2 regions of the Polaromonas sp. LjRoot131 genome follow, and region 2 is predicted to be linked to the other one. Evidence: riboswitches for the same ligand, from Rfam matches in the RefSeq annotation. Region 2 holds a riboswitch; the other holds the start of a gene.
The links. Region 2 has a riboswitch for glycine ahead of gcvT (glycine cleavage system aminomethyltransferase GcvT). Riboswitches for the same ligand answer to the same signal wherever they lie in the genome.
Positions count from the first base shown of each region.

Region 1 (9,258 bases), on a different contig from region 2:
ACCCGGTGGGTTCGGGCGCCTTCAAGCCCTATGTCGGCGCGGGCATCAACTACACCCGCTTCAGCGCGGTCAGCCTGCCGGCCGGCGTTGACATCAAACGCAGCAGCTGGGGCCCGGCGCTGCAGGTCGGCGTGGACATTCCCCTGAGCAAGCAGCTGTCCCTGAACTTCGACCTCAAGAAGGTCTACATCCGCACCGACGTGTCCGCGGGCGGCGTCAACATCGGCACGTTCAAGGCCGACCCGACCCTGTTTGGCGTGGGGCTTGGCTGGCGCTTCTGAGCAGGCGAGGGGTCGGGCGCCTTTCCTGACAAGCGCCGTTACAAATTGGGCCCAGCGGCTGCCGCGCGGGACGCGTCAATCTTGCCGAGCAGCCACTGCAGGCCGGCCAGGTGCTGCTGGTCGTGGCTGCACAGGTAATGCACCAGGCTGCGCAAGCTCAGGGCGCCGTAGCCTTCGAATTCCGCCCTGCGGTCCAGCTGCTGCGGCGTAACGGCCGACAACATCGCCATGGTTTTCAGGCGCGCCGCACGAAACGCCGCCAGGGCTTCCCGCGCATCGGCTGTTGCGTAGTTGCGCTCCTTCTCGAGCTCGTAGCCATCCAGCGACACGAGCACCGGATTTGTCTCGGTGAGCGTGCGTTGAAGCCGCACGTGATAGCCGTCGATCTCGATGTCCCTGACGTGGCAGACCTGGCCCAGCGCCGAAAAAGTCTCGCTCGGGATGCCGTCCCATGACGGCGGCGTCCAGTGGCTGTGGCTTTCGGGAATGGCCGCGTAGAACTGCTCGAGCTGGTTCGGGAAATCTGCCATGGCCTGCAGGGTGGCGGTATTCAAGGGGGCGCTCATGGCTTGTCGCTCCGCACCGAAGGCCAGAGCAGCGCTTGCGCCACGATCACCCGCTCGCCATTGAAGGTCGCCGCCGGCGAGCCGTAGAGTGCATAGCCCAGCGCCAGCGCTTCGCTGACCCGGTGGCAGAAACTCGCGTCATCGGGACCCGTGAGGAGGCGATAGGCGGGAAGGCCGTCGGGCGGCGTGGTGGCGGGTGATGTCATGGCGGCAAGCGGCGAATGAACGGAGGGCGATATTACCGTGTCCGTTCAAACGCTGCATGAGCGCCGCCCTCAGGCCTTGGCCATGCCCGGCAAGGCCATGGCGCGGCCTGGCGCCGGCATACCGGTGAACGCAAAATCCACTTCCGGCACACGCCCGCTCACGATGTCGGCAATCGCCGCACCCGAGCCGCAGGCATGCGTCCAGCCCAGCGTGCCGTGGCCCGTGTTGAGGAACAGGTTGGAGGTTTTACTTTTGCCGATGTAAGGCACGTTGCTCGGCGTTGCCGGCCGCAGGCCGGTCCAGAACTGCGCGCCTTCGCCGTCCGTCATCTCCGGGAACAGCTGCTGCACGCGGCGCACGATGGCCTGGCAGCGCACCAGGTTCAAGTCCGTGTTGTAGCCGTTGAGCTCCGCCGTGCCGGCGATGCGCAGGCGCTTGCCGAAGCGCGAGAACACCAGCTTGTACTCGTCGTCGGTCAGGCTCACCTGGTAAGACGCCGCCTCGTTGATCACCGGCAGCGTCACCGAATAACCCTTGGCCGGGTAGATGCGCAGGCTTTGGCCCAGGCGCTTGGCCCAGGGCGCGCTGAAAGCGCCCAGGCACATCACATAGGCGTCGGCCTTCAGCGTCTCCACGCGCCCGCCCGCTTCGCCGCTGCCCCTGGCCACCTGCACGCCGTCCAGCCGGCCGCCGGCGGCCTGCACGTCCAGGATGGTGGTGTTGTAGAGAAACTTCACGCCCGCCTGTTCGCAGCGCGCGGCCAGCGCGGCGGTGAAGGCCTGGGCGTCGCCCGACTCGTCGCTGGGCGTCATGCTGCCACCGGCGATGCTGGCGCGGCACTGGGCCAGCGCGGGTTCAATCGCCACGCATTCCTCGGCGGTTTTCATGTCAAGCTCACAGCCGTGCTCGCGCATGATGCGCGCCGGCTCCTGCGCCGCGTCGTACTCGGCCTGGCTGGTATAGAAGTGCAGGATGCCCCGGGTCTGCGCGTCGTACTGCAGGCCCAGCTCTGCACGCAGTTTTTGCAACGCACCGCGGCTGTACATGCCCAGGTTCACGATCTGCCGGATGTTTTGCGCGGTGCGCGCCGGCGTGCAGTTGCGTAAAAACTCCAGGCCCCACAGCCACTGGTTCACATCGGCGCGCAGCCGGAACAGCAGCGGCGCGTCTTCGTGCGCCAGCCACTGCAGCACCTTGAGTGGTGCGCCCGGGTTGGCCCAAGGCTCCGCGTGGCTGACGGAAATCTGCCCGCCGTTGGCAAAACTGGTTTCCATCGCGGCCGCGCCGCGCCGCTCGATCACCGTGACCTCGTGCCCGCGCTGCGCCAGATACCAGGCCGTCGTGACCCCCGTGACACCTGCACCCAAAACCATGACTTTCATGGCGATTCCTTTTTTCAAGCAGAACTGACGTTGCGCAAGCGCAATGCCTGGGGGTGCTTGAATCAAAGAAGAATCATGGCAACCGCCAAGCCATCGCAGGCTTGCGGCCGCTTCCACTGTCCTTGGTACCTGAGAGATTCAGCCGCTGCTCGCGCATCGGCTTTGCTCCTTCGGTGCACCGCACCTTGCATGCGGCGTCTCTCCAGACGGCTGTGTGTTTCCGGGCAGTACGGGACCTGAGCGATTATGGAAGTTTGCGCCTTCGGTGGCCGCCCCTTGGGGGCAGCGCTCTCCTGCTTGAACGGTTTGAATTTACCATCGAAGCTTCATTTGCGAAACGCGAATCCGGCGTCCAGTACAGGTCCAGCGGGCTGATTCAGCGGCTTAATAGTAGGCTGCAGTATGGGCGTTCAGCCTTCACACACAGCGCGCACAAACGCGGCCTTGCCCTCGGTATAGGCCTCACGGTCGTTCGGGTACCGGGCCGCCAGGTCCGCCTTGAGCGCCGCATAACGTGCCGCCAACGCAGCATCCGCGCGCAGCGCATCACAAAAACGCAGGCGCTGTACCCACACCTCGCCGCCATGCACCACCAGGTGCAGGTGGTGCGTGCGATGCCCGCCGGCCCAGCGCATCAACCATTGGCGGTCCACCAGCGAGGCGTTAAATTCGGCCGATGCCGTATAGCCCTGCGCGCACAGCGGCGCCACCAGCGCCCTGGCCGCCGCCATCGAGGCCACACCGGCCAGGATGTCGATCACCGGCTTGGCCGCCAGCCCCGGCACGGCCGTGCTGCCGATGTGTTCGACGGCGATGAAATCATCGGGAAACAGCGCCAGCAGCCGTTCACGCTCGGCCTCGAACAGGCCGGGCCAGCGCGGGTCGTAAGCCCGCAGCGCCACTTCCTCGTGAATGGCGGCCTGCAGCGACTCCTGTTCCGTCATGGCGTCAGCAGCTCCTAACGCAGCGCGAAAAGCGCCGTGCGCGCCATCTCCAGCCGCTCCTCGAGGTAGGCGCCGTAAAAATCCGGGACTGCCACGCCCACCAGGGGCTCGGCCAGCTTCTGGCCCTCGGGGCCCAGGAACAGCACCGTCGGCGTGAAGCTCACCTTCCAGGTTTTGGTCCATGCCGCCGCCGTGGTGGTCTTGCCGTCGAAGCCGGTCAGCGGCGTGCTGTTGTCGTTGATATTGAGCTGCCAGGCCTCGAGGCCGGATTCATTGCGCGCGGGCAGAAGGTAGTTGCGCCGCACCAGTTCGCAATAAGGGCAACCGGGCAGGCTGACCAGCAGCACCAGCGGCCCGCCTTGTTTCTCGGCCAACCGGGCTGCTTGAGGCAGTGAAGCCGGCACAGGCAGGGTGGCGACTTTGACCGGTATCCGCGCCTGCCATGCCAGTGCGGGCAGCGCCAGGCTGCCCGCCAGCGCGGCCGTAAAGCCGCGTCGGCCCACCGCCTTCATTCAGCGCACTCCAGCAGGATATGCGCCAGCGCCGCCGGCTCGGTCACCATGGGGTCGTGGCCGGTGGCCAGGTCCACCACCCGCGAATTCGGCAGCCAGGCGCCGCCCCAGAAGGCAGGGTCGCGCGCGCGCAGCCGGCTGGGGGTGATGGTCGCCAGCGCCGGTGCTGTGCAGTTCACAAAAGTGCGCGGCACGGCCGCCACACGCTTCACGTCAAAATCCAGCGGTGCCTGGTAGGTGTTGCCCGGGTGCGGCGTCTGCCGGCGCTGCACCCAGTCGTGGTCGGCGCCCTGCAGGCCGTAGACCTCAGGGTCGGGCGGCGCAAAGCTGAAATTGGCCGTGGCCTGCGCACCCGCCATACGCTTTTGTTGCGTGGCCGCGTCGTGCGTGCTGCTCCAGCTTTCGCCCGGCTGCGGCACCACGGCATCCACATACACCAGGTGCTTCAGGCGCTCGCCCATGCGGTCGGCCACGGCCGTGCCTATCATGCCCGCGTAGGAATGCACGGCCAGCGTCACCTCGTGCAGCTCTTCCGCCTCGATCAGGTTGATCACGTCGTTGATGTGGGTATCGAGGTTGATGGCCGGCGAGAGCAGGTGGGCACGCTCGCCCAGGCCCGTCAGTGTGACGGCAAAAGCCTTGTGGTGGTCCAGCTGCAGCACCTGCGCCACACGCCGCCAGCACCAGCCGCCATGCCAGGCGCCATGCACCAGAACAAAATTGTGTTTCATCGCGTCACCTCTTTGAATCAGGTATTTGCATCAGGTCTTTGTGCGGGCCAGCCGCGTCAAATCGTTTTGCCGCCCTTTAACTCCGACAGCTTCGCGTCGGAATAGTTCATCAGTTCGCGCAGCACCTCATCCGTGTGCTGGCCCAGCAGCGGCGGCGGCAAATCGGTGCGCACCGGCGTCGCGCTCAAGCGCATCGGGCTGGAGACCAGCTTCAAGTCGTCCTTCACCGGGTGCCGCCACTCGGTCACCATGCCGCGTGCCTCAATCTGCGGGTCGGCAAACACCTCCGCCAGGCTGTTGATCGCGCCGCAAGGCACTTTCGCCGCCTCCAGCGCCGCCAGCCAGTCGGCCTTGCCGCGCGTTTTCATCACCGCTTCCAGCATCGGCACCAGCTGGCCGCGGTTCTGCACGCGGTTGCGGTTGGTGGCAAACAGCGGGTTGGTCGCCAACTCCGGAATTTTGGCCACCGCGCAGAACTTCGCATACTGCGAGTCGTTGCCCACCGCCAAAATCAAATGGTCTTTGCTGCCATCGGCCGCCGGCGCAACCTCAAACACCTGGTAGGGCACGATGTTCTGGTGCGCATTGCCGGCACGTCCCGGCGCCTTGCCGCTCACCAAATAGTTGGCGCCCAGGTTGGCCAGCATGGCCACCTGCGTGTCCAGCAGCGCCATGTCCACCTGCTGGCCCTCGCCGGTTTTTTCGGCATGACGCAGCGCAGCCAAAATCGCCACCGTCGCATACATGCCCGTCATCAAATCCGCCACCGCCACACCCACTTTTTGCGGCCCGCCGCCCAGGTCGTCGCGCTCGCCCGTCACACTCATCAGCCCGCCCATGCCCTGGATCGCGTAGTCATAACCCGCGCGGTCCGCATAAGGCCCGGTCTGCCCGAAGCCCGTGACAGAGCAGTACACCAGGCGCGGGTTGATGGCCTTGAGCGAGGCATAGTCCAGCCCATAACGCGCCATGTCGCCGACCTTAAAGTTCTCGACAAACACGTCGCAGTGCGCCGCCAGCTCCCGCACCAGCGCCTGGCCGGCGGGCTGCGCAATGTCGCAGGTCACCGAGCGCTTGTTGCGATTGGTGCCCAGGTAATAAGCCGCCTCGGTGTCGGTGCCCTGCGCGTCTTTCAAAAACGGCGGGCCCCAGGTCCGGGTGTCATCGCCCGTGCCCGGGCGTTCAATCTTGATCACGTCGGCGCCCAGGTCGGCCAAAGTCTGGGTGCACCAGGGACCCGCGAGCACGCGGGAGAGGTCGAGGATGCGGATGCCGTCTAAGGAGTTCATGGGGACATTTTGCCTCCAGCGCTGGGTAACTTCCTCTGATTGAAGGAGGCGATGCCCGGGACCATAGCCTAATATCCCAGGCTCGGCTTCACAAACGCCCGCAAGATGTTTGTGATCCGGCGAAAGCGCCGAGGCAAAACCTTCACCACAATCATCCTTATGCCTGAACAAAACCCTTATGCCCCACCCCAGGCGCAAGTCGCCGATATCGACGAGCTGGTGACCGGCGAGCATGCGCCTGCACTCTGGAACCCCAATGCCGCCGCCAGCTGGAGCCTGCTCTTTACCCCTATCTTTGGGGCTTACCTTCACATGCGCAACTGGGAGGCCCTCGGGCAGCCGGAAAAAGCCGCAAGCTCGAAGAACTGGGTGATTGGAAGCCTTATCTTTGTCCTGCTTCTTATCATCGTTCCATTGTTATTGCCGGAATCCAAAGGCATGGACGCCATTGGACGGGCGTGCGCCTTTGCGCTGCTGATCACCTGGTACTACGCCATGGGCAAGTCGCAGCAGGCATTTGTCCTGGGGAAATTCGGAAAGGCTTATCCGCGGCGTGGCTGGTCCAAGCCTTTGCTGGCGGCGGTCGGGGGCCTGATTGCCTTATTTGCAATCGTTTTTGTCGTGGCGTTTGTCATCGCCATGGCCGGCGGTGAATTCTGACGGCCGACGGGTTTTAGCCGACGAAGCGGGGACAAGAGGCGTCGTGAAGAATTTCTTTGTCATCACCGCTCTGATTTTGATACCCATCCGTGCTTTCTCGGCTGGCATTCCAGAATGTTTTGTTGGACGGTGGAAGTCCGACGAAGCATTGACACTTGAAGACTTGCGAAAGCATCCCGAGGTCACCGAGAAGGCCAGGGCACTCTTCGAGAACAAGTTCTTCGGGAGCTTGGTCCTGGTCTTTGGGCCTGGCTATGGCGGTTGGTACCTTGAAGGGGAGCAGACTCGCGCGGATATCTCCTTCGAGAAGTTCGACGTCATGGAGCGCGGAACGAACCGGGTCACTTTGCGAAGCTATACGTTGGGAGTCGAGCAGCATCAGCAATGGTTTTGCGAAAGTGGCCGGATCTACACGCACGTGGGCAGATGGGAGTTTCGCGAATATTTTTCTCCGTTGCCGTGACTCCTAATTTTTCGTTCCGCTTAAGTCAAACAGTAGTCTTAGAAGATGCGCACACCTCCGACGTTTCAGCGATGGGCTATTTGGATAGCCAGGCACTTTTGGATGATCTCTCTGATTTGCTTTACGCCCGCGCTCGCATCCTTGGGCGCTGTGTTCTTCCTGTCAAACACCGCTCAGGAGATGACTGGAACACTGCAGGCTGCAGCAACGACGGCACTGCTCACCTTTGTGTGGGTTCATCAGCTCTTTATCTCTCGGCAAGGGAAAGCCACAAAATTCTTGGAGTTTTGGCCAGTTTCCCTCATACGACTTGCGCTGTTTATGGTCGTCACTCCTTTTCTCATTTTTATGACGATTCTTTCATCCGTCGATTTCATTCAACAACTGTTGCGGCTATAGCGATCTTGGTTCATGCTCACGCGTCGACCAAATCTACCCGCCTAACGGCGTTCAACCGGACTCAAAACTGTTGCGCAGGGAAACCTCAGCGAGGAAAGCACATTTATGGACTGGGAACCGGTCTCGGAGGCGTCTCTGTGGAATTTAATCAACGCCGCAGAGCGTCGGATGGATATTACGCAGGCAAGGCTATGGGAGGTCATTCGAATTGAACCTGCGAAGTGGTCAGAAGCGTCCTATGGAAGGGCGGGCAATGGCTTTTGGGTTGTTGCAGTCATCGGAAACATGGTTGTTTGGTACAACGACATTGAAGACGGTTTCAACCGCTCCAGGTACTCCAGCTACGGGAGCATTGGAGAGTACTTGTGCAATCAAGACGATCTGGAAATGACACTGCAACAAGTCCTCAATGCAATAGAAACCGGCAAGGACAGGGCGCCTCGGGTAGGGCCACCCATAGCAGGCGTCTTGGATGCAGAGGCCTAACCCCTCAATCGAGAAGAGTTGCCATGATGAAGAAAGGCGTTCCCGCCGCCAGCCCTGAGGCTTACGTCGTCGCCCTCTCCGGCTGGCAGCGTGCCACGATTGAGCAGGTGCGGGCGGCCGTCCTGACCGGCACCGCGCTGGACGAAGTCATCAAGTGGGGCCACCTGGTCTATCTGTCGAATGGCCCTGTGCTGCTTATTCGCGCCGAAGAAAGCCGTGTGCTGTTCGGCTTCTGGCGAGGGCAACGCCTTTGCAAAATGGATCAGCTTCTAAAATCTGGTGGCAAGTACGAAATGGCGACGAGGGAATTTCACGAGGGGGATGAAGTCAACGCGGCCTTGTCGCGCCGCCTCGCCAAAGAAGCGGTGCGGCTGAACAAGGCGCTTGGCGATCCGACGAAGCTTTAGCCATGCCCGAGTGGGAGGGGCCGGAAATGAATCTATACAAAATGAAGTGTGTCGCTGTACTACTCCTGGTTTCGGCTGTGATCGTGGGCTGTGAGGGCCTCGATTCGCCGGAAGATGCGAAGGCAAAAGAGACTCTCGTCGGGAGTTGGTACAACGAAACCAAAGATTCCAGCGAGCGCGAGATCAAAATGGTGGTGACACTCGATGCTTCGGGCACTTTTTCGGCCCGGGAGCTCATCACGGGAGAAGCCAAGGAAGAGAAGAGCTCGGGGCCCTGGTATGTCACTGAGGGGCTGCTCAAGCTTCAGACCAACGAGATCGATGGCAGGAAGCTGGGTACCCGAGAGTCGCTTTTTTTCACCTGCAAGCTGGTGGATCTGCATCCCAAGGGATTCGCATGCGTTCAGGCGAACGGAAACCGCCGGTTCCTGTTTCGCAGGGTTTCGAATGACTTCGCACTGTCCTAGCATTTCAATCGGCGCGAACCCATCCGCGACCCTCGGCTCTCGCCAATCGCGTCAATAAGTCTTGTAAGGCAAAAACTTCCCCGACAACACCACATTGACTCGATCCCCCTTGGGATCCGGCTGGCGCACGATGTCCATTGAAAAGTCGATCGCGCTCATGATGCCGTCGCCGAATTCTTCGTGGATCAGCTCTTTGATGGTCGTGCCGTAGACGCCGACGATTTCATGCCAGCGGTAAATCAGCGGGTCAGTCGGCACGGGCGTGGGCAAAGAGCCTTTGTAAGGCACAACCTGCAGCCATTTCTGCTCTTCGGCCGTGAGGCCAAAAATCTTGCCGATTACTTTGGCCTGCTTTGCGTCAAAGGTCATCTGGCCCAGGCAGCCGGCGGTTGTCCATTCCTTGCTGAGGCCGACTTTCTTGGCGACGGATTCCCAGGTGATGCCTTTGCTGACTTTGACGGTGA
Region 1 is NZ_CAXUPF020000002.1:426,348-435,605, forward strand. Features, by position in the region: gene ACSQ27_RS12490 (OmpW/AlkL family protein) at 1-281, shown strand, start outside; gene ACSQ27_RS12495 (DinB family protein) at 320-847, opposite strand; gene ACSQ27_RS12500 (DUF1737 domain-containing protein) at 844-1,053, opposite strand; gene ACSQ27_RS12505 (D-amino acid dehydrogenase) at 1,123-2,442, opposite strand; glycine riboswitch at 2,544-2,652, opposite strand; gene ACSQ27_RS12510 (GrpB family protein) at 2,847-3,380, opposite strand; gene ACSQ27_RS12515 (hypothetical protein) at 3,395-3,892, opposite strand; gene ACSQ27_RS12520 (alpha/beta fold hydrolase) at 3,889-4,623, opposite strand; gene ACSQ27_RS12525 (CaiB/BaiF CoA transferase family protein) at 4,680-5,912, opposite strand; gene ACSQ27_RS12530 (hypothetical protein) at 6,072-6,572, shown strand; gene ACSQ27_RS12535 (hypothetical protein) at 6,616-7,035, shown strand; gene ACSQ27_RS12540 (hypothetical protein) at 7,138-7,434, shown strand; gene ACSQ27_RS12545 (hypothetical protein) at 7,540-7,920, shown strand; gene ACSQ27_RS12550 (DUF1801 domain-containing protein) at 7,944-8,327, shown strand; gene ACSQ27_RS12555 (hypothetical protein) at 8,330-8,794, shown strand; gene cynS (cyanase) at 8,846-9,258, opposite strand, start outside.
Region 1: it holds a riboswitch for glycine, as region 2 does, so the genes downstream of both, ACSQ27_RS12505 (D-amino acid dehydrogenase) here and gcvT (glycine cleavage system aminomethyltransferase GcvT) in region 2, are expected to answer to the same signal.

Region 2 (9,258 bases):
TGGCTTTGGCCTCTCCGGCACGAACGATTGAAGGGCTGGTGCGCGCGGCGGAGGCCAATGATGCCGAGTGGGGTGCGCGTACGGCGATCAACCTGCCGGCGCTGAAGACCACGGTCGGCGAGATGGCCGCGGCGCTGGAGCGCGTGGCCGGTAAAGAGGCCGCCGGCCTCATCGACTGGACGCCGGACCCTGCCATCGCCAATATCGTGGCCAACTGGCCGGCGGTCATAGACGCCGCCCGCGCCCGGGGCTTGGGCCTCTTGCCTGACCCCGACTTCGACAGCATTATTGCGGCTTACTTAAGCGAAAACCCGCGCACCGTGTCCAAGGCGTCGGCGCAATAATAGGTGTGCATACGGCTGCATGCCGTAGTCGCGGATTTTCTGAACAACGATTATTTTGGAGACATCATGAAAATTTCAAAACTGCTGCTCGGCATGGCTTTGGGCCTGGGTTTCATCGCGGCGGCAAACGCACAGACAACCATGCGGATCAGCATTTCCACGGCGCAGAATTCGCACCAGGGCGTGGCCATCGACACCTTTGCCAAGGAGGTCGAAAAGCGCACCGCAGGCCGCTACAAGGTCCAGACCTTCTACAACGGCGCACTGGGCGGCGAGCGCGAATCGATTGAAGCCGTGCAGCTGGGCACCCAGGAACTGGCTTTCTCGTCCACCGGCCCCATACCCAACTTCGTGCCCGAGACCAAGATCCTCGACGTGCCCTTCCTGTTCCGCGACAAGGCGCATGCACGCGCGGTGCTCGACGGCCCCATCGGCCAGAACCTGCTGACCAAGTTCGACGCCAAGGGCTTCAAGGCGCTGGCCTGGGCCGAAAACGGCTTTCGCCACATGACCAACAGCAAGCGCGACGTGAAGCTGCCGGAAGACCTCAAGGGCCTGAAGATGCGCACCATGGAAAACCCGGTGCATATCGCGGCCTACAAAGGCCTGGGCATCATCACCACGCCCATGGCCTTTCCTGAGGTATTCACCGCGCTGCAGCAAGGCACGGTCGACGGCCAGGAAAATCCGCTGTCCGTGATCATGTCCGCCAAGTTCGACCAGGTGCAGAAGCACCTGTCGCTGACCGGCCACGTTTATTCGCCCTGCATCTTCGTGATGAACAAGGCAGCCTTCGACAAGCTCAGCGCCGCCGACAAGACGGCCTTCGTCGATGCGGCCAAGGAGGCCACCAAGGCCAACCGCGCGCGCGTCGACCAGGACGATGCCAACGGCGTGGCCGAGTTGCGCGCCAAGGGCATGACCGTGATCGAGAACGTCGACAAGGCCAAATTCGTCGCCATGCTGGCACCCGTCAATGCCGAGTTCGAGAAGCAGTTCGGCAAGGCGAACATCGACGCGATCCGCAACTACAAATAAGGTACACGGCCGGCCGGTTTCGACCTGGCCCGGCTGCGCCCATTTGCCACCGAAGGCGCCCGCAGGCATAGCACTCGCGGGCGTTTTCCATATCCCTCTTATCCATGGCCCCCCATGAAACAAGCCTTCCTCACATTTGAACGGTGGACCACCGGCTTCTCGATGCTGGTGGCCTGCCTGATGCTGGTCATCGCCTCGGCGCTCGGCATGTTCCAGATCGTGACCCGCTTCGTCCTGGAACAGCCCGCCGAATGGAGCGAAATCCTGATCCGCCTGAGCCTGATCTGGATGGTCTTCATGGGCATCCCCATGGCCTTCCGGCAGGGCGCCATGGTCAGCGTGGACGTGCTTTACCGCTGGAGCCCGCCGCGCATCCGGCGCGTGCTGGACTGGTTTGTCTGCCTGGCCGCCCTGGCGCTGGTCGCCGTGATTGTCTGGTGGGGCTGGGACTATTCGCTGCGCGGCCAGGTGCAGTCGATGGCGGGGCTGGAGTCGGTCTCGATGTTCTGGGGCTATGTGGCCATGCCCGTGGGCGGCATGTTCTGCGTGATCGGCATCATCGGCAACCTGCTGGATCCGCAGCGCAACGAACTGGAAACCGCACAATGAAAACAGAAGCTGGATTTCACCTTCAAGCATGGGCCGCGGAACCGGCTTTGCCGGGCCGCAGGCGCAACGGCCCCCTCGGGGGGCAGGGAACACACGAAGTGAGTGACCGTGGGGGCCCGGTATGACCGCGGTGATGATTTCAACGATGGTGCTGTGCTTTGCGCTCACCGTCTCGGTGGCCGTGTCCATAGGCCTGGCATCCATCTTCGGCATCCAGGCATCCAACGCCAACATGCTGATCTCCGTCAAGGAGATGTTCTCCTCGATCAACAAATTTCCGCTGGCCGCGATTCCCTTCTTCATCCTGGCCGGCAACCTGATGGAAACCGGCGGCATCTCGCGCCGACTGGTGGAGTTCGCCAAAAGCATCGTGGGAGGCGTCCAGGGCGGCCTGCCCATGACCTGCGTGCTGACCTGCATGATTTTCGCGGCCGTCTCCGGCTCGTCCGTGGCCACCACCTTCGCCATAGGCGCCATCCTGATCCCGGCGCTCATCAAGCACGGCTACCCCACGGCCTATGCCGCGGCCCTGCAGGCCACCAGCGCGGAGCTGGGCGTGATCATCCCGCCGTCCATCCCCATGATCCTCTACGGCGTGAGCGCCGAGGTCTCCATCGGTGAACTGTTCATCGCCGGCTTCGGCCCGGGCCTGCTGATCGGCTTTGCACTGATGCTGTTTGTGCACCTGTACTGCCGCTGGAAGGGCTGGGGCAAACAGGACGGCGACGGCCGCTTGAGCTTCGGCAAGGCCACCTGGCAGGCCGGCTGGGCGCTGCTGATGCCGGTCATCATTCTGGGCGGCATTTACGGCGGCATCTTCACGCCGACCGAGGCCTCGGCGGTGGCGGTGTTTTACGCGCTGGTCGTCGGCATCGTGATCTACCGCGAGATCAAGCTGGCGGACCTCTACGTCATCCTGCGCAAGTCGGTGATTTCCAGCGCCGTGATCATGTTCATCATCGCCAACGCCGGGCTGTTCGCCTTCCTGATCACCCGCGCCGGCGTGCCGGACGCCATAGGCCACTGGCTGCAGGAGGTGCTGAAGTCGCCCGCCCTCTTCCTGTTGGGCGTCAACGCCGCGCTGTTCATCATCGGCATGTTCATCGAGACCAGCGCCGCCATCATCGTGCTGGCGCCCATCCTGGCGCCGGTGGCGGTGCATTTCGGCATAGACCCGGTGCACTTCGGGCTGGTGATGGTGGTCAACCTCGCACTCGGCATGATCACGCCGCCTTTCGGCGTAAACCTGTTCGCGGCCTGCACCGTCGCCAGAATTTCGCTGGACCGCATCGTGACGCACCTGCTGCCCTTTGTAGCGGTCATATTGGCTTGCCTGATGGTGATCACTTACGTCCCGCAACTCTCGCTGGGCCTGCGCGACCTGGTTTACGCCAAATAGCCCGGTCCCGAAGGGGATTCACGAAGCTGTCACGCCGGGCCGGCATGCTCGGGTTTTCATTTCAGGATGAAATCCCATGCAGCTCCACAAAACCGACCGTGCCCGCGCCGAGCTCAAGCCCGGCGTGAGAACGCTAGGCCAGCGCGAGCGCACCCTGCTGTTGATGGCCGACGGCAGCAAGTCCGCCCAGGACTTCCGCCCGTTGTTTGACGGCGACGGCGAGGCTATCGCCCTGCGCCTGCTGCGCGATGGCTTTCTGGAAGCGCACCCGGGCAAAACGTCCGCACCGGCGCCCGCTCCCAAACCCACACCCGCCCAGCTGCAGAACTTCCCGAGCCCCGAAACCACGCAGGCCATCCAGGTGTCGGCCGACCAGTTTGAGGGCAAGCGCTCGCTCGCCACCACCCGCATGTTCCTGTTCGACATCTGCGAGCGCATGTTCGCCCGGCGCGACCCGGTGATGGCCGAGCGCTTTCGCGAAGCGCTGCGCAACGCCAAGGACCGCGACAGCATGCTGGCCGCCTCGCGCGAAATGATCGAAGAAATCGAAAAAATCGCGGGCCACGAGCGTGCCGACTCCATCAGCGAGCGCATCGCCATGCTGCTGCCGCAGCACATAGACATCGTGGCGTAGCGACCTGAGAGCCGCGACCAAACCCCTGAGGTTTTACCCCCTCTCCCCCTGGGGAGAGGGTTGGGGTGAGGGCCGGCGGCGCAAATACCCCAAGTTTTCATGCATGAGCCGCGGCCCTCACCCCTGCCCTCTCCCAGAGGGAGAGGGAGTAAGAAAGAAACGGTGCGCTGCAGTCGTGTCTTTTGGTTTTGCTCCTTCCCCCGCTGGGGGAAGGCAGGGATGGGGGCTGTCGGCGCCTGATATTTCGCTGCGCGTGTTGAAGGCTGCGGCCCTCACCCCGCCTCTCCCAGAAGAACAGGACGCAAGACTTGGCCAGCATCGCCGGGAGGGTCTTGGGGGCGGCCTAAGTTACACTCGGCGGGGTCAGGAGAGAGTTTTCCCAGCGAAAACCGCCGAAGGCGCACGTACACCCCGGGGCAACCCTTTTTGGTGCACTGAACGCTCAGGCAAAAGGACTGGCAACCGCCCTGCGGCGCACCACGCGGCAAGGCGTTCCCTACTGGAGAGAGGCCGTTTTCAAGACGACCCACCGAAGGAGCAAATCCGCATCGCCGGGTGAATCTCTCAGGTAAAGTGGACAGCAGGGGCAGCCCATGGGATGAGAACCTGTTCAGGTTCTCAGGGCCATGAACCTGTTTGCCCCCCCCGGAGAATGTCTTGTCCGATTCGTCCACCTCTTCCGCCGTACCTGAAACCCTGCTGAAAACGCCGCTGCACGACCTGCATGTGGAGCTTGGCGCGCGCATGGTGCCCTTCGCGGGCTATTCCATGCCGGTGCAATACCCCGCAGGGCTGATGGCCGAACACCTTCATACGCGCCAGGCCGCCGGCCTCTTTGACGTGTCGCACATGGGCCAGCTGCGCCTGGTGGGTGCCGACGCCGCGGCGGCGCTCGAATCACTGATCCCGGTCGACGTGATCGACCTGCCCGCCGGCAAGCAGCGCTACGGCCTGCTGCTCAACGACGAAGGCGGCATCATCGACGACCTGATGTTCTTCAACCGCGACTACGCGAATGGCGGCGACATCTTCGTCATTGTCAACGGTGCCTGCAAGGTAGGCGACATCGCGCACATCCAGGCCAAAATCGGCTCGCGCTGCCAGGTCATCCCCATGCCCGAGATGGCGCTGCTGGCACTGCAGGGCCCACAGGCCGTCAACGCGTTGCAGCGCCTGGCCCCAGGTGTTGAAAAGCTGGTGTTCATGACCGGCGGGCGCTTCAGCGTCGCGGGCTGCGACTGCTTCCTCACGCGCAGCGGCTACACCGGCGAAGACGGCTTTGAAATTTCGGTGCACGCCTCGCAAGCCGAGACGCTGGCGCGCGCGCTGCTGGCCCAGCCCGAGGTCAAGCCCATAGGCCTGGGCGCGCGCAACTCGCTGCGCCTGGAAGCGGGCCTGTGCCTCTACGGCAACGACATCGACACAACGACCACCCCGGTCGAAGCCAGCCTCAACTGGGCCATGCAAAAAGTGCGGCGCACGGGCGGCGCGCGCGCCGGCGGCTTCCCGGGCGCGGACAAAATCCTGGCGCAACTGGCCGACCCCGCCACGCTGGCCCGCAAGCGCGTGGGCCTGGTGGCGCTGGAGCGCGTGCCCGTGCGTGACCACACCGAACTGCAAAGCACCGACGGCGCTTCAATCGGTGAAGTCACCAGCGGCCTGCTGGGCCCCACGATCAACCAGCCGGTCGCCATGGGCTATGTGAAACCCGAATTCGCCGCCCTGGGCACCCGCGTGAACGCCATCGTGCGCGGCAAACCCGTGCCCATGGAAGTCGCGGCCATGCCTTTTGTCCCCAACCGCTACTTCCGCGGCTGACCCCTGCCGTCCCCACCCCTTAACCCCTGGAGATTCTCATGACCGTCAAATACACCGAAGACCACGAATGGCTCAAGATTGAAGGCGACATCGCCACCGTCGGCATCACCGTGCATGCACAGGATGCGCTGGGCGACGTGGTGTTTGTGGACCTCCCCGCCGTGGGCACGACCTTCGCGCAGAAGGAAACCGCCGGCGTCGTCGAGTCGGTGAAAGCCGCCGCCGACGTCTACATGCCCGTGAGCGGCGAAGTGACGGCCATCAATGAAGCCCTGAAGGACGACCCGTCGCTGGCCAACAGCGACCCCATGGGCGCCGGCTGGTTCTTCAAGATCAAGCTGTCCGACCCATCGCAGCTTGACGCGCTGATGGACGAGACCCGCTACACGGCTTTCTCGGCCTGATTTTTTACTATCCTTTTCTCTGTTTTCTGACTCCTGGCTGCCAAGCCTGACACGGGACCCGACATGTTGATGCAAACCGCCAAGCCCCTGGGCGACCTTGAAAACCCCTCCGAATTCATCGCGCGCCACATCGGCATTGACGAGACCGACGAAGTCCACATGCTCAGCATCGTGGGCTCGGCCTCGCGCCGCGAGCTGGTCGAGGGGATCGTTCCGCGCTCCATCGCGCGCAGCACGCCCATGGCCATCCCGGCCCCGGTCACGGAAGCCGCCGCGCTCAAGCAGCTCAAGGCCATCGCGGCCAAGAACCAGGTGTTCAAGAACTTCATCGGCCAGGGCTATTACGGTACCTGCACGCCGGGCGTGATCCTGCGCAACATCCTCGAGAACCCCGCCTGGTACACGGCCTACACGCCCTACCAGGCCGAGATTTCACAGGGCCGCATGGAGGCGCTGATCAACTTCCAGACCATGGTCTGCGACCTGACCGGCATGCCGATCGCCAACGCCTCCATGCTCGACGAGGCCACCGCCGCCGCCGAAGCCATGACCCTGGCCAAGCGCAGCGTCAAAAGCAAGAGCAATGTCTTCATCGTGGCCGGTGACTGCCATCCGCAAACCATCGAAGTGATCCAGACCCGCGCCAAACCGCTGGGCATTGAAGTCAAGGTCAGCACGGCCTCGGCCACCCTGCCCCTGCTCATGGCCGAGGGCGACTACTTCGGCGTGCTGGCCCAGTACCCGGCCACCACCGGCAGCATCCACGACCTGCGTCCGCTCGCGGGCCAGGCCCATGTCGACGGCGCGGCCTTGTGCGTCGCGGCCGACCTGCTGGCGCTCACCTTGCTGACGCCGCCGGGCGAATGGGACGCCGACATCGTGCTGGGCAACACCCAGCGTTTCGGCATGCCCATGGGCAACGGCGGGCCGCACGCGGCTTACCTGGCCTGCCGCGACGAGTTCAAGCGCTCGCTGCCGGGCCGCCTGGTCGGCGTCAGCGTCGACAGCCACGGCAACCCGACCTACCGCCTCGCGCTGCAGACACGCGAGCAGCACATACGCCGCGAAAAAGCCACCTCCAACATCTGCACCGCGCAGGTGCTGCCGGCCGTCATTGCCAGCATGTACGCGGTCTACCACGGCCCGCAAGGCCTCAAGCGCATCGCCGAACGTGTGGCCGCCTACACCGCCGTCTTCGTGCGCGGCCTGCAGGAACTCGGCTATGAAATCACCAACACCGGCGCTTTTGATTCCGTGACGGTGAAGACCGGCGAGGCGACCAATGCAATCGCCGAGCGCGCGCGCAAGGCCGGTGCCAACCTGCGCTTTCGCCTGAACAACCACCTGGGCGTGTCGCTGGACGAAACCACCAGCCGCAAGGACATCGAGCTGCTCTGGTCCTTCTTCGCCAAACCCGGCCAGACGATTCCCGTGGTCAGCGCCTTCGAAAAAGGCGTGGAGTCGCTGATTCCCGCCGACCTGCGCCGCACCACGCCTTTCCTCACACACCCGGTGTTCAACACCCACCACTCCGAAACCGGCATGCTGCGCTACATCCGCATGCTGAGCGACAAGGACCTGGCGCTGGACCGCAGCATGATCCCGCTGGGCAGCTGCACCATGAAGCTCAACGCGACCAGCGAGATGATTCCCATCACCTGGCCCGAGTTCGCCAACATCCATCCCTTCGCACCCGCCGAACAGTTGCAGGGCTATGCCGAACTCGACAAGCAGTTGCGCGACTGGCTGTGCCAGGCCACGGGTTATGCCGGCATCAGCCTGCAGCCCAACGCCGGCTCGCAGGGCGAATACGCGGGCCTGCTGGTCATCAAGGCCTTCCATGAAGCCAAGGGCCAGGGCCATCGCAACATCTGCCTGATTCCCTCCTCGGCCCACGGCACCAACCCGGCCAGCGCGCAGATGGTCGGAATGACCGTGGTCGTGACCGCCTGCGACGCGCAGGGTAACGTCGACATGGTCGACCTCAAGGCCAAGTGCGAAAAGCACAGCGACAACCTGGCCTGCGTGATGATCACCTACCCCAGCACGCACGGCGTGTTTGAAACGCAGGTGAAAGAACTCTGCGCCATGGTGCACAGCCACGGCGGCCGCGTCTACGTGGATGGCGCCAACATGAACGCGCTGGTCGGCGTGGCCGCACCGGGCGAGTTCGGCGGCGATGTGAGCCACCTGAACCTGCACAAGACCTTCTGCATTCCGCACGGCGGCGGCGGCCCGGGTGTGGGCCCGGTCTGCGTGGTGGCCGACCTGGTGCCTTACCTGCCCGGCCATGCGACGGCCGGCATCCCCGTCAACGGTGTGGGGGCCGTCTCGGCCGCTCCGCTGGGCAATGCCGCGGTGCTGCCCATCAGCTGGATGTACTGCCGCATGATGGGCCCCGAGGGCCTGACGCAAGCCACCGAGGTCGCCATCCTGAGCGCCAACTACATCAGCTCGCGCCTCAAAGACCACTACCCCACGCTGTACGCCAGCGAAAACGGCCATGTGGCCCACGAGTGCATTCTCGATTTGCGCCCACTGAAAGAAACCAGCGGCGTCAGCGCCGAGGACGTGGCCAAGCGCCTGATGGACTACGGCTTTCACGCGCCCACGCTGAGCTTCCCCGTGCCCGGCACGCTGATGGTCGAACCGACCGAAAGCGAAACCCTGGCAGAACTGGACCGCTTCATCGACGCGATGATCGCCATCCGCGACGAGATCCGCAAGATCGAAGCCGGCCAGTGGCCGCAGGACAACAACCCGCTCAAGCACGCACCGCACACCGCGGCCAGCCTGCTGGGCGCCGACTGGGACAGGCCTTACTCGCGCGAGACCGGTGCCTTCCCGCTGGCTTCGCTCAAGCTGGTGAAGTACTGGCCGCCCGTGGGCCGGGTCGACAACGTTTACGGCGACCGCAACCTGTTCTGCAGCTGCGTGCCGGTGAGCGACTACGCTTAAAACGCTTCTCTTGCTCCACGCCACTTTGCCCGCCGCATGGACGCCACGCTCGTC
Region 2 is NZ_CAXUPF020000001.1:389,822-399,079, reverse strand. Features, by position in the region: gene denD (D-erythronate dehydrogenase) at 1-344, shown strand, start outside; gene ACSQ27_RS01895 (TRAP transporter substrate-binding protein) at 411-1,382, shown strand; gene ACSQ27_RS01890 (TRAP transporter small permease) at 1,497-1,991, shown strand; gene ACSQ27_RS01885 (TRAP transporter large permease) at 2,113-3,390, shown strand; gene ACSQ27_RS01880 (hypothetical protein) at 3,467-4,024, shown strand; glycine riboswitch at 4,379-4,492, shown strand; glycine riboswitch at 4,514-4,615, shown strand; gene gcvT (glycine cleavage system aminomethyltransferase GcvT) at 4,682-5,842, shown strand; gene gcvH (glycine cleavage system protein GcvH) at 5,881-6,246, shown strand; gene gcvP (aminomethyl-transferring glycine dehydrogenase) at 6,310-9,204, shown strand; gene ACSQ27_RS01860 (sulfite exporter TauE/SafE family protein) at 9,241-9,258, shown strand, end outside.